One region of the Chromobacterium sp. FG89 genome, then DNA from elsewhere that is predicted to be linked to it. Evidence: predicted binding sites of a transcription regulator. Region 1 holds the regulator's gene; the other holds the start of a gene.
What was found. The regulator NrdR, encoded in region 1, represses ribonucleotide reductase genes. The targets are predictions, from matches to a motif close to AAANACNATATATNGTNTTT.

Region 1 (11,324 bases):
CAGCTCGCGGGGATGGCTGGGCCGGCCGTGGCGTGCGAAATACGCCGGCGAGCCCACCAACAGAATGCGCACTGAGCACAGGCGACGCGCCAGCAGGCTGGAATCGGCCAGCGAGGCGATGCGCAGCGCCAGGTCCAGGCGCTTGGCCACCAGGTCCACCTGCTCGTCGCTGAAATGGAAATCCAGCTCCACTTCCGGATGCCGCGCCATGAACTCCGGCAGCAGCGGCGCCAGATGAGACAGCCCGAAGGACATCGGCGCAGTCACCCGCACCAGCCCGCGCAAGCTGGAGGATTGCTCGGCGATGTCGGCCTCCACCGCCTCGCCTTCCGCCAGGATGCGGCTGGCCCGCTCCAGCGCGGCGTGGCCGGCCTCGGTCAAGGACAGCCGCCGCGAGCTGCGGTGCAACAGCATGGTTTTCATCCGGGCTTCCAGGCGGGAAATCGCCTTGGACACCGTGGCCTGGGACAGCGTCAGCTCCGCGGCGGCGCGCGCGAAGGAGCCGCATTCCGCCACCTTGGCGAAAATCGCCCAGGCTTCCAGATCGGGCAGTCGTTTCATAAATAGGCAGGAGTTGGATAGATTGATTCCAATTTTAGCGTTTAAAAATCAGTATGGCGCATTGATTGCATCAAAAATGGAAAGAATGCTATTCGATCCCTCGGCTTATCAGCCCCTGGCCCGCTGCGTATAGTGGCTGCATCGGACGCGTCGCCGCGCAGGCGGCGCCTCGCCACAATATCGGAGGACCATATGATCGAGCATCGTCCCTTCGCCGCCTTGGGCGGCGCCCATCATGGCTGGCTGGACGCCAAGCACCATTTCTCCTTTGCCGAATACCACGACCCGGCGCGCATGCACTGGGGCGCGCTGCGAGTGTGGAACGACGACGTCATCGCGCCGGGCGCCGGCTTCCCGCCGCATCCGCACGCGGACATGGAAATCGTCACCTATGTCCGCGAAGGCGCGATCAGCCACCGCGACAATCTGGGCAACCAGGGCCGCACCGAGGCCGGCGACGTGCAAGTAATGAGCGCCGGCCGCGGCATCGTGCATTCCGAATACAATCTGGAAGCCGTCGATACCCGCATCTTCCAGATCTGGATCATGCCGGAGCGACGCGGCGGGGACCCGTCCTGGGGTAGCAAGCCCTTTCCCAAGGCGGACCGCTCCGGCGCCTTCGTCGCGCTGGCCAGCGGCATGGATGGCGACGATCAGGCCTTGCCCATCCGCGCCGACGCCCGCGTGCTGGGCGCCACCCTCAAAGCCGGCGAAAGCGCGGACTATCCGCTGGGCGCGGAGCGCCGCGGCTATCTGGTGCTGGCCCGCGGCCGGGCGGAAGTCAACGGCGTGGCGCTGCAAGCCCGCGACGGCGCGGCGATTAAGGATGAAGCGCTGTTGCGCATCGTCGCCAGCGAAGACGCCGAGCTGATTCTGGTGGATAGCCGAGAGTGAGGGAATGAAAGACAAAGCGCCGGGTGTCCGGCGCTTTTTTCAAACCACGCGCAGTTTGCGCGTTGGCGGTTTCTTCGATGATGGTGGGTTGGATTCCACCTTGACTACAGTTCCTTTGGAACAAGCCTCACCGAGATCATGGCTTAGCTTAGCCAAGCTGTGGGCGGTGCTCTGGGACACATAGACCCGCTTCTTGGCATTGGGTGATTTAACGCTGTTTTTCATAGCCGATATACCCCGTATCCTCAAGCCCCGCGTTGTGGATGGCGCTAAAACCCAGTTCTTGTATGAGCAGGTGATTACAGTGACAAACTCTATCATAGAACCTGCCAAGCCCCGGAGCCGGCTTGTAAAAGTACTGCCTTGTTTCAGATACAAGCCGACTATGGTAGACAACAATTTCAAGTAAATGTTGCCCAAAACTGAAAATTTGGCGGGGGTTGTCCAGGCGCCATGAGGCCGGCTCGTAGATATGGTCGCGGCTGATAGCGTCGGCTCGCATGAACTTTACCAACCGGCTTGTGCGCATATCGGGTTCAAAGTCATGCGCCCAAGTCCGGATAAAGTCACGTACCTCCTGCTCATCGTCTCCAGGCACTTCTCCCGCCAGGCTGGCAAAATACATTAGGTAGCGGTAGGCGCTAAAAACAAATGGCACGACTTCGAAGAAGCCATCGGCATGATGGGCTAAGGGGACACGGTAGATATTCCCCACCCACGCGGAGCGCTGATCCGGCGTGGGCGCACCTGCGAACCACTCCGTGGGCATGGCTTGGTTTTGCTCCAGCCAAAACATTCATCTTTCTCCACTGAGACGAACCATTGGAAGAGGGCGCTTGCCACAAGAGTGAGATGCAAGCAAGGTCGTAGCCCTTGCAAAGCGATCCATGGGCGCTTGGCATTGTTGCTTTATCCAATGCTGGGCTGCAAATCGCTGTGGCTTTGTCCCTTTACCGGTGGGGTGTGGGGGCGATGGAAGTGGCGCGCAGGGGCTTGTCGTTGCCTCTCGCAATTGCTTCACGTTAAGGATTTCGCTCCGGCATTTCGTGTAGAATGCCCGCATCGTTAACCCTTTGATGGATGAGTCAAAGATGTTCGCTGCTGACCAGACGATTGCCAAATTCGACCCCGAACTCGCCGCCGCCATTGCGGCCGAGTGTCAACGCCAGGAAGATCACATCGAGTTGATCGCCTCGGAAAACTACACCAGCCCCGCGGTGATGGAAGCCCAGGGCTCCCAACTGACCAATAAGTACGCCGAAGGCTACCCGGGCAAGCGCTTCTACGGCGGTTGCGAACACGTGGACGTGGTGGAACAGCTCGCCATCGACCGCGTCAAGCAGCTGTTCGGCGCGGAATACGCCAACGTGCAGCCGCACTCCGGCAGCCAGGCCAACCAGGCGGTGTACTTCTCCATCCTGAAGCCGGGCGACACCGTGATGGGCATGAACCTGGGCCACGGCGGTCACCTGACCCACGGCTCCCCGGCCAACCTGTCCGGCAAGATGTTCAACATCGTCGCCTACGGTCTGAACGACAAGGAAGAAATCGACTACGACGACATGGAACGCGTAGCGATGGAAACCAAGCCCAAGCTGATCATCGGCGGCGCTTCCGCTTACGCGCTGCGTTTCGACTTCGAGCGCATGGGTCAGATCGCCAAGAAATGCGGCGCTTACTTCATGGTGGACATGGCGCATTACGCCGGTCTGATCGCCGCCGGCGTTTACCCGAACCCGGTGCCGTTCGCCGACTTCGTGACCTCGACCACCCACAAGACCCTGCGCGGTCCGCGCGGCGGCATCATTCTGGCCAAGGCCGAGTTCGAGAAGAGCATCAACAGCAATGTGTTCCCGACGCTGCAAGGCGGCCCGCTGGAGCACGTGATCGCCGCCAAGGCCGTGGCCTTCAAGGAAGCGCTGCTGCCCGAGTTCAAGGTGTATCAGGAACAAGTGCTGAAGAACGCCGCCATCATGGCCAAGACCCTGGGCGAGCGCGGCGTGCGCATCGTATCCGGCCGCACCGAGAGCCATGTGTTCCTGGTGGACCTGCGCGCCAAGGGCCTGACCGGCAAGGCGGCCGACGCGCTGCTGGGCCGCGCCCACATCACCGTGAACAAGAACGCGATTCCGAACGACCCGGAAACCCCGTTCGTGACCTCCGGCATCCGCATCGGCTCCCCGGCCATCACCACCCGCGGCTTCAAGGAAGCCGAAGCCATCCAGGTGGCCAATCTGGTGGCGGACGTGCTGGACAACCCGAACGACGACGCGCTGATCGCCCGCGTGGCCGAGCAAGCCACCGCGCTGTGCCATCGTTTCCCGGTGTACTCCAAATAAGCCAAGCTGGTCTCGGCCGCTGAAAGACGCCCCCAGGGGCGTCTTTTTCATGGGCGGGCGATAGCGGCATTAACTTGACTGCGCATTGCTGATAACATCCCTACATTGGAACCCTTAGGATTAAGTCATGAAATGCGCGTTCTGCGGCAATGCCGATACTCAGGTAATCGACTCCCGCGTCAGTGAGGACGGCAGCAGCATCCGGCGGCGGCGGCGCTGCCCGGTGTGCGAGAAGCGTTTCACGACCTTTGAAACCGCCGACGTGCGCATGCCGCAGGTGGTGAAAACCGCCGGCCACCGTTCGGAATTCGACATCGAGAAAGTGCGAACCAGCTTCCTGCGCGCGCTGCACAAGCGCCCGGTGCCCACCGCCTTGGTGGACGAGGCGATAGACCGCATCTGTCACAAGCTGCTGCAATTGGGCGAGCGCGAAGTCTCCAGCCGCGAGATCGGCGAAATGGTGATGAACGAACTGGCGCGCCTGGACAAAGTGGCTTATGTGCGTTTCGCCTCGGTGTACCGCAGTTTTCAGGATGTGTCCGAGTTTTCCGACGCCATCAAGGAAATCCAGAAGTCTTCGCATTGACCGACCGGCGGGCGGCTGGAGTAGACTGCTCTATTCTTCCGTCATCGCGGGTGCCCTCCATGGTAGAACCCCTGCCTTCCAATGTTTCGCTGCGCGCGCCGGAGCTGTCCGACGCGCCGGCGCTGTTCGCGCTGATCAACGCCAACCGCGACGCGTTGCGGCCGTGGATGCCGTGGGAGCCCCTGACCCGCTCCGAGGCGGACTCCCGCGCTTTTCTGGAATCCGCCGCCGTCGGCCGTCAGATCGGCAAGGCCTATACTTGGCTGGTATTGCGCGACGGCGCGCTGGCCGGCGTTTGCGATCTGCACGCCATCGACGATTTGAACCGCCACGCCTTCGTCGGCTATTGGCTGGACCGCCGCCAGGTGGGGCAGGGCGTGATGCAGGCGGCGCTGCGCCTGTTGCTGGCCGAAGCCTTCGGCCCCTTGGGTCTGCACCGGGTGGCGATAGACGCGGCGGCGGACAATCATCGCAGTTGCGCGGTGGCGGAGCGGCTGGGCTTCCGCTACGAAGGCGTGCTGCGCGAGTACTTGTTGTTGCAGGGCCGCTATTGCGACGCCAGGCAGTACAGCCTGCTGGCTCAAGAATGGAAGCAATGAATCATGAATTATTCCGCCGATGACCATCGTCACATGCAGCGCGCGTTGCGGCTGGCCGCCGCGGCCACCCGCCGCGCCGCGCCCAACCCGGGCGTGGGCTGCGTGCTGGTGCGCGACGGCGCGGTGATCGGCGAGGGCGCCACCCTGGAAGTGGGCGGCGATCATGCGGAAATCCAGGCGATCAAGGACTGTCTGGCGCGCGGCCTGTCCCCGCGCGGCGCCACCGCCTACGTCACGCTGGAGCCGTGCAGCCACCACGGCCGCACCCCGCCGTGCGCGCGGCGTCTGATCGACGAGGGCGTGGCCCGGGTGGCCGCGGCGATGGTGGACCCCTACCATGAAGTGGCCGGCCGCGGCCTGGCCATGCTGCGCGCCGCCGGCATCGCCGCCGACGCCGGGCTGATGGAAGCCGAGGCGCGGCAAGTGCATCGCGGTTTTCTGTCGCGCGTCGAGCGCGGCCGCCCCTGGGTCACGCTCAAGGCCGCCGCCACGCTGGACGGCAAGACCGCCTTGCTCAACGGCCGCAGCCAATGGATCACCGGCCCGGAGGCGCGGCGGGATGTGCATCGCCTGCGCGCCGAGCATTGCGCGGTGCTCACCGGCAGCGGCACCGTGCTGGCCGACGATCCGCAACTGACGGTGCGGGAAGTCCCCTGCGAGCGCCAGCCGCTGCGGGTGGTGCTGGACAGCGATCTGCGCACGCGGCCGGAACAGCGCATCTATCAGGACGGCGCCACCTTGCTGGCTACCTGCGATCACGAGGCCGCGCGTTTGGAGCCCTACCGCGCCGGCGCGGAGCTTCTGAGCTTGCCGCGGCTGGCCGACGGCCATGCCGATCTACCGGCTTTGCTGGCGGCCTTGGCGCAACGCGGCGTCAATATGCTGATGGTGGAAGCCGGAGCCGGCCTCAACGGCGCGCTGTTGCGCGCCGGGCTGGTGGATGAGATCGTGCTCTACCTGGCTCCGTCGCTGGCCGGCGACGCCGCGCGCGGCCTGTTCGCCTGGCCGCCGCTGGAAGACCTGGCCGACAAGCAGCGGCTGAGCATACGCGACGCGCGCATGGTGGGCGCGGATTTGCGCCTGAGCCTGACGCCGGTCTTGGCGGCTGCTCAAGGTCCCGCGAACTAGGGCGAGACAAGGCGAGGATGGCCTCCGCGCTTGGGAAAATGACCGCATCGCCGCGAATCCCGTCTGGAGTCTGCAACATTTCTGTCCGAAAATAAGAGCAGTTCGCCTGCTGTGCGCATGACGCGTGAAGGCGGGCGCGAACGCACGCTCAGGACGGGCCGCCAAGAACGGCTCGCTTTCGCATTCGGGGCAGTCGCGGCATCCGGGAGGGCTGGGGAAAGGGCATGAGCGATTTGAAGGCGGCGCTGGAAGCTTATATGCGATTGTTGGCGCGTCAGGGCGCGCCGGCTCAGGTGATCGACGAAAGGCGTCGCATTCTGGAACTGCTGCTGCCCTGGCTGGACGGCGTCGAGCGCAACGCGGAAGGTTTCCGCGGTCCTTGCGAACGCCTGCTGCAGGCCTGCTCGCCGGACGAGCAGGTGCTGGCGCTGACCTGTACCCGCGAGTTCTATTACTTCTGGCTGGGCGATACCAAGAAAGTGGTGGAGATCACCGCGCGCAGCGGCTTTTCGGTGCGCAATGTGCGGGTGTGGCTGGAGACGGATTGGGAAGGGCTGCTGACGCGGATGGAGCGCGACGGCTTCTCCCGCTTTCCGCCGTCGCTGGGCTTGTACTTGGGCAAGCTGTTCGAGGACGGTATGTCCGAGCCGGACATCCATCTGCGCGAGCGCCTGCTCAAATCCCTGCTCTATCTATTGGACGGCCAGCCCATACAGGGCGACAGCTTCCGCATGATGGTGGACGCGGTGTTATTGCATCTGCGCGAGGCGGAGCTGAAAAACACCTTTCTGTTGCTGGTGCGCGAGTACTTCTATTACTGGCACCAATTCCCGCAAGCCCAGGCGCGCAACGCCGGCCAGCCGGCGGCTTGAGGCGGACCGCCGAGCCCGCTATTTCATCCCCAGACGCTTCCGTTCCCGCGGTCTCAAGCCGGCTGCGCGGCTTCCAGCCTGGCCCGGCCCGGCAAGCCCGCGCGCCAGGCCGGCGGCGCTTCGGCGCTGGCCCAGTATTCCTCGATCTGGCTGATCAGCCCGTGTTCCAGCGTGAACAGGGAATTGGCGAAGAAGCGCGCCTCGCCGTGGTCCACCTGCGCCACCACGTGCCAGCGGCCGTCGGCCAGCAGATTGTCCTGCAGCAGGCGTATGCTCCAGCCCTCCGGATAAACGCGGTTGACGTGGACGATGGCGTCCGCGCCGCGGAAGCACTCGCCGCTGCAGTGCCATAGCATCACGGCGTCGTCGCGCAGCAGGCGGCGCGCGCGCTCCCAGTCGCGGTCCTGGTAGGCGAGAAAGAGTTGGGCGGCGATGGATGGCATGATTTTACCTCATGCTAGTCATGGGATATTGATAATGTACAAAATCAAAATCCTTGTCAATACGCGGCTTTGGCGGATTTTGGGGCGGAAGTTGTCAGATCAAATAGTCTGATGGCATCATGCTTTGACAAGTGGAGCGTGTTTACGATCTCGCGAGCTGGGGCGAGACCAGGCGTTGCGGCTGAGAAAGTGGAAGGAGTAGCGCTACATGAGCATTCTGCAGCGGTTCTCAACACCGTATCGCCGACGCGCAGCAGATCGTAAATCGGTTCTTTATAGAGAGGAGACAAGATGACGCACACATCCGCCTACCAGGCTTTAACCCACACTTTCGCCCGCCTGCACCGCTTTAGCCACCTCGGCGCCATCGCCGGCTGGGATCAGGCGGCGATGATGCCGAGCAAGGGCAACGACGCCCGCGCCGCCGCGCTGGCGGAGCTGGGGGTGCTGACCCACGGCATCATCACCGCGCCGCAGCTGAAGGAGCAGCTGGACGCGGCGGAGCAGGAAAACCTGGACGAGCTGCAACGCGCCAATCTGCGCGAGATGCGCCGCGAATGGGCGCAGGCCAATCTGCTGCCGGCGGAGCTGGTGGAAGCCAAGACCCTGGCCGGCGCGCGCTGCGAGCACGCCTGGCGCAGCCAGCGCCCGGCCAATGACTGGAAGGGCTTTCTGGAAAACCTGCGCGAGGTGGTCAAACTGTCGCGCGAGGAGGGCCGCTTGCTGGCCGAGGCCAGCGGCGGCAGCCGTTACGACGCGCTGATGGACAAGTACGAGCCGGGGATGAAGAGCGCGGAGATCGAGCGCATTTTCACCGAGGTGAAGTCCTGGCTGCCGGGCCTGATCGAACGCGCGCGCGCCAAGCAGGCGTCGGAAACGGTGATCGAGCCGGTGGGGCCGTTCGCGGTGGCGCAGCAGCGCGCCTTGGGCGTGGAGGCGATGAAGCTGCTGCGCTTCGACTTCGACGGCGGCCGGCTGGATGTCAGCAGCCATCCCTTCTGCGGCGGGGTGCCGGAAGACGTGCGCATCACCACCCGCTACCGCGACGATGATTTCGTCCAGAGCCTGATGGGCATTGTTCACGAAACCGGCCACGCCCGTTACGAGCAGAACCTGCCCAAGGACTGGCTGGAGCAGCCGCTGGGCCGCGCGCGTTCCATGGGCATTCATGAGAGCCAGAGTCTGTCCTTCGAGATGCAGCTGGGCCGCAGCCCGGCCTTCCTGCAGTTGATCGCGCCGCTGATCCGCAGCCATTTCGGCGAGCAGCCGGCGTTTGCGCTGGAAAATCTGCAAGGCCTGTACAGCCGGGTGCAGCCGGGTTACATCCGCGTGGACGCCGACGAGCTGTGTTATCCGGCGCATGTGATTCTGCGTTTCGAGATCGAGCGCGCGCTGATGGACGGCGATATCGAGGCCGAGGACATCCCGGCGCTGTGGGACGAGAGGATGATGGCCTATCTGGGCGTGGACACCCGCGGCAATTACACCAACGGCTGCATGCAGGACATCCACTGGACCGACGGCGGCTTTGGCTATTTCCCCAGCTACACGCTGGGCGCGATGTATGCGGCGCAGTATTTCGCCAGCCTGCGCCGCGCCGAGCCGGAGCTGGACGCGCAGGTGGCGGCCGGCAATCTGGAGCCCATCTTCAACTGGCTGAACACCCATATCTGGAGCCAGGGCAGCCGCTGGAGCACGGACGAACTGGTGCGGCGCGCCACCGGCGAGACGCTGAACCCGGCGCATTTCAAGGCGCACCTGGAGCGGCGTTATCTAGGCGTTTGAGTTTGTGGAAGGCAGATGAAAAGCGCGGCTTGGCCGCGCTTTTTTTTGATCCGCTAATCAAACCCCTGATCCTGCGTTGCGCCTCCTTGTCGTACCACTTGTACTGCCTGCGTCGACGCGCCTTGGCTCAGGTTCTCTGCGAGGTTTTCTTAGCGGCTCTTATTGGGATTGGCTGAAAAACGCGTGGACCGCCACGGCCAGCGCTGCCGGCTGTTCCCATTGCAGCATGTGGCCGGCGTCGGCAATCACGGTTTCCTGGAGTTGGGCGAAACAGGTGCGCCGCTGCGCCATGCTGGCGGCCACGCTCTTGGCCAGCGGGTGGTCGTCGGTGTCGCCGCCCAGCGCCCACAGCACCGGCGCGCTGATGCGCTGCCAGCAAGCCATCGCTTCTTCCAGCCGGTACAGCACCGGGTTGACCATTTTGTGGCGTGGATCGGCGCGGTAGTAGAGGCCGTCGTCGCGCTGGCGGGTCAGTTCGCACGCCAGCCATTGGGCGCGCGCCGGCGTCAGCCTGGGGTTGCGTTCCAATAGTTTGGCGGCGACGGCGTCCAGCGACTGCAAATCGCCGAACTCCGGCGCGGTACGGGTTTCGCGCAGCCAGCGCGCGTAGCGGCCCGGCGCTTCCGCCGGCTTGGAGGCGGCCAGGCCAAAGCCTTCGGCCAGCACCAGCTTTTCTATGCGTTCGGGGCGGATGCCGGCGTAGATGCCGGCAATCATAGCGCCCATGCTGTGGCCCAGCAGCTTGACTGGCTGTTGCGGCGACAGCGCGTCCAGCAGCGCGTCGAGATCGGCCAGGTAGTCGGGGAAGTAGTAGCTGCCGTCGTTCCAGTCGCTGTCGCCAAAGCCGCGCCAGTCCGGCGCCGCCACTTGCCAGCCGTCCGGCAGCGCGTCCACCAGGAATTGAAAAGTGGCCGAGCTGTCCATCCAGCCGTGCAGCAGCACCAAGAGCGGCGCGTCGCGCGGGCCCCAACGACGCAGATGATAGCGGTGGCGGTTGAGGGTCAGGATTTCGGGCTGGCTGAGGCGTTGAATCGGCATGGCGGCGCGAGCGGTGGGATGAAAGCCCCAGTCTACCCAGAAACACGGCGAACCGGGAGGTCCGCCGTGCGCGTGGGAAGGGGCTTATTGATGGATGTCGGCGCGGTGCGTCTCCTTCAAGCCCAACAGGCAGACGATGAAGCTGACGCTGTAGACGATGACCGGATACCACAGGCCGTAGAGGATGTCGCCGGTGTAGACCACCAGCGAGAAGGCCACGGTGGGGAACAGGCCGCCTATCCAGCCGTTGCCGATGTGGTAGGGCAGCGACATCGAGGTGTAGCGGATGCGGGTGGGGAACAGCTCCACCATGGTGGCGGCCAGCGGGCCGTAGACCATGGCGGCGATCAGGCTGAGCAGCACCAGCACCGCCACCACCATCGGGTAGTTGATCTTGTCCGGGTCGGCCTTGTCCGGATAGCCGGCCTGTTTCAGCGCGGCCAGCAACGCGGCCTTGTCGAAGCCGGTCAGCGTCTGTTCGCCCACTTTGATCTGGGTTTCGCCGCCGGCGGGCGCCGCCTGGCGCTGATAGGGCACGCCGTTCTTGGCCAGCAGGGCCTTGGCCTGGTCGCAGCTGCTGCTGAGCTTGGCCTTGCCCACCGGATCGAACTGGAAGCGGCAGCTGGCCGGGTCCGCCACCACCACCACCGGCGCCTGGCGCGCGGCGTTGGCGATGTCCGGGCTGGCATAGGCGGTCAGCCATTTGAAGGCGGGAAAGGTCAGCAAAGCCGCCAGCAGCAGGCCGGTCAGCATCACCGGCTTGCGGCCGATGCGGTCGGACAGATAGCCGAAGTAGAGGAATAGCGGCGCGGCGATCAGCAGCGACATCACCAGCAGCTGGGTGGCGATCTGCGAATCGACCTTGAGGATCTGGGTGAGGAAGAACAGCGAGTAGAACTGCGCGCAATAGAAGGTGACCGCCTGGCCGCCGTTGATGCCGAACAGCGCGGTGAGCACGATGCGCAGGTTCTTCCAGTTGGTGAAGGATTCGGTCAGCGGCGCTTTGGAATGCTTGCCTTCGGCTTTCATTTTCAGGAAGGCCGGCGATTCGTGCATGGACAGCCGGATCCAGGTGGAGA
Region 2 (11,324 bases), on a different contig from region 1:
TCGCCATTTTGCTGCTTCTGACGGTTTACATAGTACGTAGCCATGTGTTGCTCCTTTCGCGAAGGTGTTCAGAACAAAATCAACATTGCTGCAACTACTTCTACTGCCATTGCTCATTGTTTTTACTAAGAGTGCTTCACCTAACCTTTCTTGGTTGGAGGGCTCAGCAGGCCTGAGCCCTCCATGTACAACTCTTTACTGGCAGCTCTCGCAATCCGGGTTGTCGATGCTGCAGAACTTGGCGTCGGTGGCCGGGGTGTTGTCCACCATGGCTTCCGGAGCCGCGGCGGCTTGGCTGTGGCTGTTGGACACCGCGTTCAGTTCGCCGCCGCGGCCGGTGGATTTCTCGGCGCTGGTGGCGGCCAGGGTGCGCAGGTAGTAGGTGGTTTTCAGGCCGCGCAACCAGGCGTGCTTGTACAGCTCGTCCAGTTTCTTGCCGGAGGCGCCCGCCATGTACAGGTTCAGGGACTGAGCCTGGTCGATCCACTTCTGGCGGCGGGAGGCCGCTTCCACCAGCCAGCGCGGGTCCAGTTCAAAGGCGGTGGCGTAGATGGCTTTCAGCTCGGCCGGCACGCGGTCGATCTGGCCCAGGCTGCCGTCAAAGTATTTGAGGTCGGCCACCATCACTTCGTCCCACAGGCCGGCGGCTTTCAGATCGCGCACCAGGTATTCGTTGGTGACGGTGAATTCGCCGGACAGGTTGGATTTGACGAACAGGTTCTGGTAGGTCGGCTCAATGCTCGCCGATACGCCGATGATGTTGGCGATGGTGGCGGTGGGCGCGATGGCCAGGCAGTTGCTGTTGCGCATGCCGTGGGTTTTCACGCGTTCACGCAGCGCGTTCCAGTCCATGCGTTCGCTGCGGTCCACTTCCAGGAAGCCGCCGCGTTCGGCCGCCAGCAGGTTGATGCTGTCGTGCGGCAGGATGCCGCGGTCCCACAGGCTGCCCTTGTAGGACGGGTAGCGGCCGCGTTCTTCCGCCAGTTCGGTGGACGCCCAGTAAGCGTAGTAGGCCACCATTTCCATGGATTCGTCGGCAAACTCCACCGCGGCGTCGGAGCCGTAGGCCACGCGCTTCTGGTGCAGGCAGTCCTGGAAGCCCATGATGCCCATGCCCACCGGACGGTGTTTCAGGTTGGAGTTGCGCGCCTTCTTCACCGGGTAGAAGTTGATGTCGATCACGTTGTCCAGCATGCGCAGGGCGATGCGGATGGTGCGCTGCAGTTTTTCGGAGTCCAGGCTGCCGTCGGCCTTCAGGTGGGCGGACAGGTTGACGGAACCCAGGTTGCAGACCGCGATTTCGTCCTCATTGGTGTTGAGGGTGATCTCGGTGCAAAGGTTGGAGCTGTGCACCACGCCCATGTGCTGCTGCGGGCTGCGGATGTTGCACGGGTCCTTGAAGGTCATCCACGGGTGGCCGGTTTCAAACAGCATGGTCAGCATTTTGCGCCACAGGGACAGCGCCGGGATGCGCTTGTACACCTTGAGTTCGCCGCGTTCGCCCATGGCTTCGTATTCTTTGTAGCGCTTCTCGAAGGCCGCGCCGTACAGGTCGTGCAGGTCCGGGGCTTCGGACGGGGACAGCAGAGCCCAGTCCGCGCCTTCCATCACGCGCTTCATGAACAGGTCCGGAATCCAGTTGGCGGTGTTCATGTCGTGGGTGCGGCGGCGGTCGTCGCCGGTGTTCTTGCGCAGCTCCAGGAATTCTTCAATGTCCGCGTGCCAGGTTTCCAGGTAGGCGCAGACGGCGCCTTTGCGCTTGCCGCCCTGGTTCACCGCCACGGCGGTGTCGTTGACCACTTTCAGGAACGGCACCACGCCTTGGGATTTGCCGTTGGTGCCCTTGATGTGGGAGCCCATGGCGCGCACGGAGGTCCAGTCATTGCCCAGGCCGCCGGCAAACTTGGACAGCAGGGCGTTTTCCTTGATGCCTTCGTAGATGCCGTCCAGGTCGTCGGCAATGGTGGTCAGGTAGCAGCTGGACAGCTGGCTGCGACGGGTGCCGGAGTTGAACAGGGTGGGGGTGGACGACATGAAGTCGAAGCTGGAGAGCACGTTGTAGAACTCGATGGCGCGCTCTTCGCGGTTCACTTCGTTCAGCGCCAGGCCCATGGCCACGCGCATGTAGAAGGCCTGCGGCATTTCGATGCGGTTGCCGTCCACGTGCAGGAAGTAGCGGTCAAACAGGGTTTGCAGGCCCAGGTAGCCAAATTTCAGGTCGCGGTTGGCGTCCAGCGCGGCGCCCATTTTTTTCAGGTCGTATTCGCCCAGTTTTTCATCCAGCAGTTCGGCGTCGATGCCGTTCTTGATGAAGGTGGGGAAGTACAGCGCGTACTGCTTGGCCATTTCTTCCTGGCTGACGGCTTCGCCCAGGATTTCCAGGCGGATGTTGTTCAGCAGCAGGCGGGCGGTCACGTAATCGTAAGCCGGGTCCTGCTCAATCATGGAGCGGGCGGCCAGGATGGCGGATTTGTTGACTTCGTCTTCGCTGACGCCGTCGTAGATGTTCTTCAGGGTTTCGCTCAGGATGGCGTCGATATCGATGCCGGCCAGGTTCTGGCTGGCGGATTCGATGGTGGCGCGCAGGCGGGCGATGTCCAGCGGCAGCTTGCGGCCGTCTTTGCGCACCACGTTGATCTGCACCTGGGTCAGCGCTTCGCCGCGGGCGGCGCGCTCTTGGGCGCGCTGTTCGCGGTACAGCACGTAGGCGCGGGCTACATCATGCTCGCCAAAGCGCATCAGAGACAGTTCCACTTGGTCCTGGATGTCTTCAATGTGGATGGCGCCGCCTTCCGGCTTGCGGCGCATCAGGGCGCTGGCCACTTGCTCGCTCAGCTGGGCGACTTTTTCGCGCAGGCTGGCGGAGGTGGCGCCTTGATGGCCCATGACGGCCAGGAAGGCTTTGGTCATGGCGATGGAGATCTTGACGGGCTCGAACGGCACCACCGCACCGTTGCGACGGATGGTTTTGTACTGGCTGAAATCGGCCTTGGGCGCGGCTGCGCGGCCGAGTTCTGCGGCGGTCTGCCCTTCAAAGGTGGTCAATTGCATGTAGCCCTCGATAAGGTGGGTGGTTGCGTCCTTCCGTTGCTGCGTTTCCCGAGGGGCAGGCCGGCTGTGGACAAATCTGTTGAAAAGCTGTGCGCGAGCTGTGGGTAAACACAATATGTATTGTTTGTAGCTCGCGGAACACCCAAATTCTAGTGTTGAGTATGGGGCAGTACAAGTCTTGACAGCGGAAGATTTAATGGCTGTTTTGGCGCGGACGAGGGGCGAAAGCCCGTGGTTGTTGGCTTTGCGGGGCCTGAGATTTTTTTTGGCCGGCTGACACATTTCATTCTGTAGGCAGGAAACCTTGCTGAAACAAGCCGCAGCGGGGAGGGCGGCGCAGGCCACTAGATGTTGTGGATTTGCATCAGGGCGCGGACGGCATCGCGCGGGCGGAAATTGGTGCGTAATTGGTGTGTTGGGTTTTTGGCCTGTCCGACCGCGCGGTCAATAAAAAGCCCCGCGGGCGGCGGGGCTGTGGGGTGGGTGGCTTAGAACCTGTTTACGATCTGCTGCGCGTCGGCGATACGGCGTTGAAACCGGATTCGAAATGCTCATGTACTGTATGTACACTCCGCTTTCTCAGCCGTTTTCGCCTTGTCTCGCTCTTGCTCGCGAGATCGTAAACACGCTCTTAGAGCGTAAACAGGTTCTTACTCCAGCCAGATCAGGCTGGCCATGCGGCCGGTCTGGCCGTCGCGGCGGTAGGAGTAGAAGCGCGCGCGGTCTATCACCGTGCATTCTTCGCCGCCGTAGATCTGCTCCACGCCGGCGGCGTTCAGGCGCTGACGCGCCAGCGCGTAGATGTCGGCCAGGAATTTGCCGTCGCCGATATCGCTGAAGGCGGCCGCGGCGGCGGGGTCCCGCTCCATGAAGGCGGCGCGCACTTCCGCGCCCACTTCAAAGGCGTCCGGGCCGATGGCGGGGCCCAGCCAGGCCATCAGCCGCGCCGGGCGTTCCTGGCAGGCGGCCACGGCGGCTTCTATCACGCCTTCACACAAGCCGCGCCAGCCGGCGTGGGCGGCGGCCACCACCGTGCCTTCGCTATTGCACAGCAGGAGCGGCAGGCAGTCCGCGGTCATCACCGCGCACACCGCGCCACTTTGGCGGCTGAAGCTGGCGTCGGCGTCCGGCGGCTGGGCGCCCACCTCGGCCGCGTTCAGCACCGTCACGCCGTGCACCTGGTTCAGCCAGGCCGGCTCCGCCGGCAGTTGCTGGCGCAGCAGCGCGCGGTTGGCGGCCACGGCGGCCGGGTCGTCGCCCACGTGCTGGCCCAGGTTCAGGCTGTGGAAGGGCGCGGCGCTGACGCCGCCGTTGCGGGTGGTGATCAGGGTGCGCACATTGGGCGGCGCCGGCCAGTCGGCCTCCAGCCAGTCCGGCGCTTGTTCGGCAGGCCGTTCAGCGGACATAGATCACCTCCACGTCGCCGTCGTCTTCATCGTCCTCTTCGTCCCAGTCCTCGTCTTCCGGCTCGTCCTGCAATTGCGGCAGCGGCGCGGCGTCGGCGGTGTCGCCGTCTCCGCGCAACACGTCCAGCAGGTGGCGCAGGTCGTCCGGCAGCGGGGCTTTCCAGTTGCGTTCTTCGCCGCTGGCCGGGTGCACCAGGGTCAGGGAGTAAGCGTGCAGCGCCTGGCGGCCCAGCGTCTTCACCACGGCGGCCACGCCTTCGTCCATCTTGTGGCGCAGGTTGCCGTAGACCGGATCGCCGGCCAGCGGGTGGTTGGCCTCGCGCATGTGCACGCGGATCTGGTGGGTGCGGCCGGTTTCCAGCTTGCATTCAATGTAGGAGTGGCTGGCGAAGCGTTCCAGCACCCGCACATGGGTGATGGCCTGTTTGCCGCCAAACTTCAGCACGGCCATTTTCAGGCGGTTGTGCGGATCGCGGCCCATCTGGGTTTCTATGGTGCCGTCAAACGGCACGTTGCCGTCGGCGATGGCGCGGTAGATGCGCTTGACGGTGCGCGCCTGCAACTGGCGCACCAGCTCGGTCTGGGCCGGCAGCGTCTTGGCCACCACCATCAGGCCGCTCGTGTCCTTGTCCAGGCGGTGCACAATGCCGGCGCGCGGCACCTGGGCCAGAGCCGGGCAGTGGTGGAGCAGGCCGTTGAGCAAGGTGCCGCTCCAGTTGCCGGAGGCGGGGTGGACCACCAAACCGGCCGGTTTGTTGATCACCAGGATATGATCGTCTTCAAAGATGATGGGCAGGTCCATGGCTTCCGCCTGGAAGGCCATCTCCTCGTTGCTGCGCATCAGGGTGACGTCCAGCTTTTCGCCGCCCAGCACTTTGGTCTTGGGCGCGACGGGCTTGCCGTCCAGCAGCACATGGCCGTCCTTGATCCATTGCGTCAGCCGGCTGCGCGAGTATTCCGGCATCAATTTCGCCAGCGCGGCGTCCAGCCGTTCGCCGCACAGCGACAGCGGAACATCAAGTTGTTGTGTGGCGGATACCTCGTTTTCCGAGATGTCGCTATAATCGTCCGGGTCAAAGTAAGGATCAGTCATGAAAAGATACGTTGTCGCTGCAATGTTGGTGATGGGGCTTGCCGGTTGTGCAACCACGGAAACCTACGATGAGACTCGCGGCTGGACCGTGGAAAAGCTGTATTCGGAAGCGCATGATGAGTTGAACAGCGGCAATTATACCCGCGCTGTCAAGCTCTACGAAACGCTGGAAGCGCGTTTCCCTTACGGGCGCTACGCCCAGCAGGCGCAGATGGACCTGGCTTACACCCATTACAAGGATAATGAGCCGGAGCAGGCCATCGCCTCCGCCGACCGTTTCATCAAGCTTCATCCCACCCATCCAAACCTGGACTACATCTATTATCTGAAAGGCTTGGTGTTTTACAACGATGATTCCGGGCTGCTGGCCAAATGGGCCGGTCAGGACATGAGCGAGCGCGATCCGCGCGCCGCGCGCGAGGCTTTCGCCGCCTTCCGCGAGCTGGTGACGCGCTTCCCCAACAGCATTTACAAGGAAGACGCCTCCAAGAAGATGGAGCGGCTGCTGGACGCGCTGGGCGGCAACGAGATGCACGTGGCCCGTTATTACATGAAGCGCGGCGCTTACCTGGCGGCGGCCAACCGCGCCCAGGGCGTGGTGAAGAGTTACGCCAACACCAAGTATCCGGAAGAGGCGTTGGGCATCATGGTGGCGGCTTACGACAAGCTGTCCATGCCGCAACTGCGCGACGACGCCAAGCGCGTGCTGGCGCTGAACTACCCCAATAGCGAATACCTGAAAGAAGGCTGGTCCATCGAGGACATGCCGTGGTGGAAGCTGTGGAAGTAAGCCGACCTTAAATGGTTTGAAAGCCCCCGGAATCCGGGGGCTTTTTGTTTGACGCCGCGCAGGCGCAGCGGGGCAAGGGTTTGAGGGCAATGCCTGCGGGATGATATGGTTTCGCCCTTTAAGCCGATAATCATAATTAGCCATGTCCAAAACCTTCGCCTCCCTATTGGCGCTGGCCGTCTTGTGCGCGCCGCTTGCCGCCGCCGCAAAACCAGACTTCGTCCTATTGAAGGCGCGTTACCCGGAAAAGCTGTCCTACGACGGCTCGGCGCAGCTGCTGAGCGCCGGCGGCGGCGAACTGAACGATTCCGCCATGGGTTTGATCGACGCGCTCAAGCTGCGTTTTCCCTGGCATGAGCTGTGGGCGCTGCGTTCGGCCAATGGCCTGAGCTTGCGTCAGGGGGGAATGGAGGCGGCCCTGCCTTTGCCCAAGGGCGGCTATTTCACCGCCAGCTATGTGGCGATGTCGCGAGACGGCCTGACCTTGGCTTTTGGAAGCGGCCGGGACGGCAAGCTGGAGGCGGTGCGTTGGCGGCGCGGCGGAGCGCTGGAGACGCTGGTGCCTGTCGGCCTGGCCTGGCTGTCCGGCGTCACCGACATCAGCGCCGACGGCCGCACGGTGATTGGCTGGCTGCTGAGCGATAAAGGGGCGATGCCGCGCGGCTTCCAATGGGTGGAGGGCAAGGGTTTCAGCTTGTTGCCGGAGCCCATGAGCCTGCCGCTGGCGCTGAGCGCGGATGGGGCCGTAACGGCCGGCATCGCCCTGCGCGGCGATCTGGACACGCTGCGACGGATGCGGCGCATGCAAGATTTCATGAATGAAAGCCCGCTGATGAGCGATGGCGTGGCGACTCAGCTGCATGTTTCCGGCGTCCATCTGGGGCGCGGCGATGTGGCCGGCTACTTCAAGCATGCCGACACCGGCGTGTGGCACGGCTTTGTCTGGAACTCGGACGAGGGCAAGCCAAGCCGGCGCGAGCCCTTGCCGTGGCCGGCCGAGGCGGAAGGCAAGATGGATGGCGCGCAGCGCGACGCTCAGGTGTTGGCCTGGGCCGGCATGAGCGGCGCAGACGGGAAGATCTTCACGGAAAGCGACGCCGTGCGTTGGCGTGGGGGCGAGGGCGTCAGCGTGATCCGCGCCAAGTCGGTGTTGGAGGGCTTGTCCGCGGACGGGCGCACGGTTTTTGTGTCCTTCGACCGGGAAAACGACCATAGGCGCGCCTTCGTGCAAATCTCGCCGGAGGGCGAGGCGGATCTGGAGGCGGCGGTGCGCGCGGAAACCCGCAAGGAGAGCCTGGGGATGTTCTTGCGTTCGGTTTCCGAGGATGGCCGCCGCGTATGGCTGAGCGCGTCCGCTACGGACGGAGAACACCCGCTGCGCTTGGAAAACGGCAAGCTGGCGCCGTTCTCGCCGGTGATCGGCGATCTGACGCTGACCGCTTATAGTCAGGACGGCCGCGTGGTGGCGGGCATCTCCACCCAGCCGGAGCAGGGCGGCTACGCCACTTTGCGCTGGCGCTTTGGCGCGCCCAAGACGCAGCGCCTGTTCTGCCCGGGCGAGGAGCGGAGCAGCAGCCACATCGTCATGTCCGGGGACGGCAAGGTGGTGGCGGCGGGGCAGGATACGCATACCTGCCTGTTCGGGCCTTTGGATTAAATGACAAGGCCCCGCGGAAGCGGGGCCTTGGAGAACGGGTTCCGGCGCTTGCCGGTGGGCTTAAATCGCCTGTTCGTTGGTTTCGCCGGTGCGGATGCGCACCACTTGCTCCACCGGGGTGACGAAGATCTTGCCGTCGCCTATCTTGCCGGTGCGGGCGGTGGCGACGATGGTTTCGATGGCGCGCTCCACCAGGTCGTCCGGCAGGATCACTTCCACTTTCACCTTGGGTAAAAAGTCCACCACGTATTCGGCGCCGCGATAGAGCTCGGTATGGCCCTTCTGGCGGCCAAAGCCCTTGACCTCGGTGACGGTCAGGCCGTTGATGCCCAGCTCGGACAGGGCCTCGCGCACCTCGTCCAGTTTGAACGGCTTGATCACGGCTTCAACCTTTTTCATGCTGGAAGCTCCTTGCTGATGAGATGAAATGCTGTCTAAATGCGGATTATTTTATTAAGCGGCGGACATCCGGGCAATTAGCCGCTTAAAACAAACAGTGAATTGCTGTATTATGACGCGCTTTCCTGATACTTGTCGCGGGTGTCTAATGTCTTACCTTACCAAGCTCCGTGGCGGCGTTGCGCTGTCGCCGTTCCGTCTTGAAAAACTGCTTGCCGCAGCCGCCGAAGCCGGGCTGCCGGACCTCAGCATCAGTGCCGAATTCTGGCATTTCGCCGAAAGCGAAACCGAACTGACGCTGGAAGAGCAGGCCACCTTGGGCAAGTTGCTGAGTTACGGCGAAGCGCCGTTGGCCGGCCAGCCGGATGGCGAACTGTTTCTGGTGACGCCGCGATTGGGCACTTTGTCGCCCTGGGCCTCCAAGGCCACCGATATCGCCCAGCACTGCGGGCTGGGAGGGATTTACCGCATCGAACGCGGCACCGCCTTCTGGGTTAAGTCCGCGCAACAATCTTTAAATGAAGAGGCTCGTCATATTTTGACGGGCCTCTTGCACGATAGGATGACGGAAACGGTGTTGGCCTCGCTGGACGCCGCCGCCCGCCTGTTTGTCCATCAAGATCCGCAGCCGATGAGCAGCGTGGACATCCTCGCCGGCGGCCGCGCGGCGCTGGAGGCGGCCAACGCCGATCTGGGCCTGGCCCTGTCCGAGGACGAGGTGGAATATCTGGTGGAAAACTTCACCAAGATGCGCCGCAATCCCACCGACGTGGAATTGATGATGTTCGCGCAGGCCAACTCCGAGCACTGCCGCCACAAGATCTTCAACGCCAAATTCATCATCGACGGCGAGGAGCAGGAAAAGTCGCTGTTCCGCATGATCCGGGACACCCACGACGCCAATCCGCAAGGCACGCTGGTGGCGTACAAGGACAACGCCTCGGTGATTGAAGGCGCTTTCATCGAGCGCTTCTATCCGCAGCCGGAAGGCCACGGCTACGCTTACCACAGCGAGCCCACCGATATTCTGATGAAGGTGGAAACCCATAACCACCCGACGGCGATTTCGCCGTTCGCCGGCGCGTCCACCGGCAACGGCGGCGAGATCCGCGACGAGGGCGCCACCGGCCGCGGCTCGCGTCCCAAGGCCGGCATGACCGGTTTTACCGTGTCCAATCTGAACATCCCCGGCTTTGTGCAGCCGTGGGAGCGTTACAGCGACGTAGCGGCGCAATACGGCAAGCCGGAGCGCATCGCCTCCGCCTTGCAGATCATGCTGGAAGGCCCGATTGGCGGAGCGGCGTTCAATAATGAGTTCGGCCGTCCCAATCTGACCGGCTATTTCCGCACCTTCGAAGAAGTGGTGGAGGGCGAGATGCGCGGCTATCACAAGCCGATCATGATCGCCGGCGGCCTGGGCAATATCCAGCAGCAGCAAATCCACAAGAACGAGATTCCGGAAGGCGCGCTGCTGATTCAGCTGGGCGGCCCCAGCCTGTTGATCGGCCTGGGCGGCGGCGCGGCTTCGTCCATGGACACCGGCGCCAATAGCGCGGACCTGGACTTCGACTCCGTGCAGCGCGGCAACCCGGAAATCGAACGCCGTTGCCAGGAGGTGATCGACCGCTGCTGGCAGATGGGTGACGCCAACCCCATCGTGTCGATTCACGACGTGGGCGCGGGCGGTCTGTCCAACGCCTTCCCGGAGCTGGTGAACGACGCCGGCCGCGGCGCCGTCTTCTATTTGCGCAAAGTGCACCTGGAAGAAAAGGGCATGACGCCGATGCAGATCTGGTCCAACGAGTCGCAGGAGCGCTATGTGATGGCGGTGCTGCCGCAGGACCTGGAACGCTTCACCGCGCTGTGCGAACGCGAGCGCTGCCCGTTCGCGGTGCTGGGCGTGGCCACCGACGACGGCCATCTGCAGGTGCGCGACGATCACTTCGACAACCATCCGGTGGACATGCCGCTGGAGGTGTTGCTGGGCAAGCCGCCGCGGATGACCCGCGACGTGAGCACCCGCGAACGCGATCTGGCCATCTTCGACGCCTCGCGCTTTGAATTGAAGGAAACCGCGCTGCGCGTGCTGCGCAACCCGACGGTGGCGGACAAATCCTTCCTGATCACCATCGGCGACCGCACCGTGGGCGGCATGACCGCGCGCGATCAGATGGTGGGCCGCTGGCAGGTGCCGGTGGCGGACGTGGCCGTCACCACCATGGGTTTCAACACCTACCGCGGCGAAGCGATGGCGATGGGCGAACGCACGCCCACCGCGCTGTTCGACGCGCCGGCCTCCGGCCGCATGGCGATAGGCGAGGCGCTGACCAATATCGCCGCCTCTTTCGTCGGTCACTTGGGCAACGTCAAGCTGTCCGCCAACTGGATGGCCGCCGCCGGCCACCCGGGCGAGGAAGCGCGCCTGTACCGCACGGTGGACGCGGTGTCCAAGCTGAGCCAGGACCTGGGCATCAGCATCCCGGTGGGCAAGGACTCCTTGTCGATGAAGACGGTGTGGGAAGAGGCCGGCGAGAAGAAAGCCGTGACCGCGCCGCTGTCGCTGATCATTTCCGCTTTCTCCCCGGTGGAAGATGTGCGCAAAACCGCGACGCCGGAGCTGAAAGAGGACAAGGACACCGATCTGATCCTGATCGACCTGGGCTACGGTCGCTGCCGTCTGGGCGGTTCCATCTACGGCCAGGTATGGAAGGCGATGGAAGGCAAGGCGCCGGACGTGGAAAGCCCGCACCAGTTGGCGGCCTTCTTCAACACCGTGCAGACGCTGTTGCGCGACGATATGTTGCTGGCCTATCACGACCGCTCCGACGGCGGCCTGTTCGTGACCTTGTCGGAAATGATGTTCGCCGGCCATATCGGCGTCACCATCGATCTGCAGGAACTGGTGATCGAGCGCAAAAACACCCAGCG

Region 2: a site for NrdR is predicted at 3,158-3,177, ahead of ACODRW_RS09560 (ribonucleoside-diphosphate reductase subunit alpha). Genes of this name have one in related genera too.

Annotation. Positions count from the first base shown of each region.
Region 1 covers NZ_JBMDIQ010000019.1:9,084-20,407, reverse strand. The annotation lists gene ACODRW_RS17660 (LysR family transcriptional regulator) at 1-561, opposite strand, end outside; gene ACODRW_RS17655 (pirin family protein) at 754-1,455, shown strand; gene ACODRW_RS17650 (hypothetical protein) at 1,664-2,251, opposite strand; gene glyA (serine hydroxymethyltransferase) at 2,547-3,794, shown strand; gene nrdR (transcriptional regulator NrdR) at 3,922-4,380, shown strand; gene ACODRW_RS17635 (GNAT family N-acetyltransferase) at 4,440-4,979, shown strand; gene ribD (bifunctional diaminohydroxyphosphoribosylaminopyrimidine deaminase/5-amino-6-(5-phosphoribosylamino)uracil reductase RibD) at 4,983-6,107, shown strand; gene ACODRW_RS17625 (hypothetical protein) at 6,332-6,979, shown strand; gene ACODRW_RS17620 (nuclear transport factor 2 family protein) at 7,033-7,422, opposite strand; gene ACODRW_RS17615 (carboxypeptidase M32) at 7,714-9,207, shown strand; gene ACODRW_RS17610 (alpha/beta fold hydrolase) at 9,367-10,245, opposite strand; gene ACODRW_RS17605 (MFS transporter) at 10,330-11,324, opposite strand, start outside.
Region 2 covers NZ_JBMDIQ010000007.1:177,115-188,438, reverse strand. The annotation lists gene ACODRW_RS09560 (ribonucleoside-diphosphate reductase subunit alpha) at 196-3,051, opposite strand; gene pgeF (peptidoglycan editing factor PgeF) at 3,702-4,457, opposite strand; gene rluD (23S rRNA pseudouridine(1911/1915/1917) synthase RluD) at 4,447-5,550, opposite strand; gene ACODRW_RS09545 (outer membrane protein assembly factor BamD) at 5,549-6,340, shown strand; gene ACODRW_RS09540 (hypothetical protein) at 6,483-7,997, shown strand; gene ACODRW_RS09535 (P-II family nitrogen regulator) at 8,058-8,396, opposite strand; gene purL (phosphoribosylformylglycinamidine synthase) at 8,545-11,324, shown strand, end outside.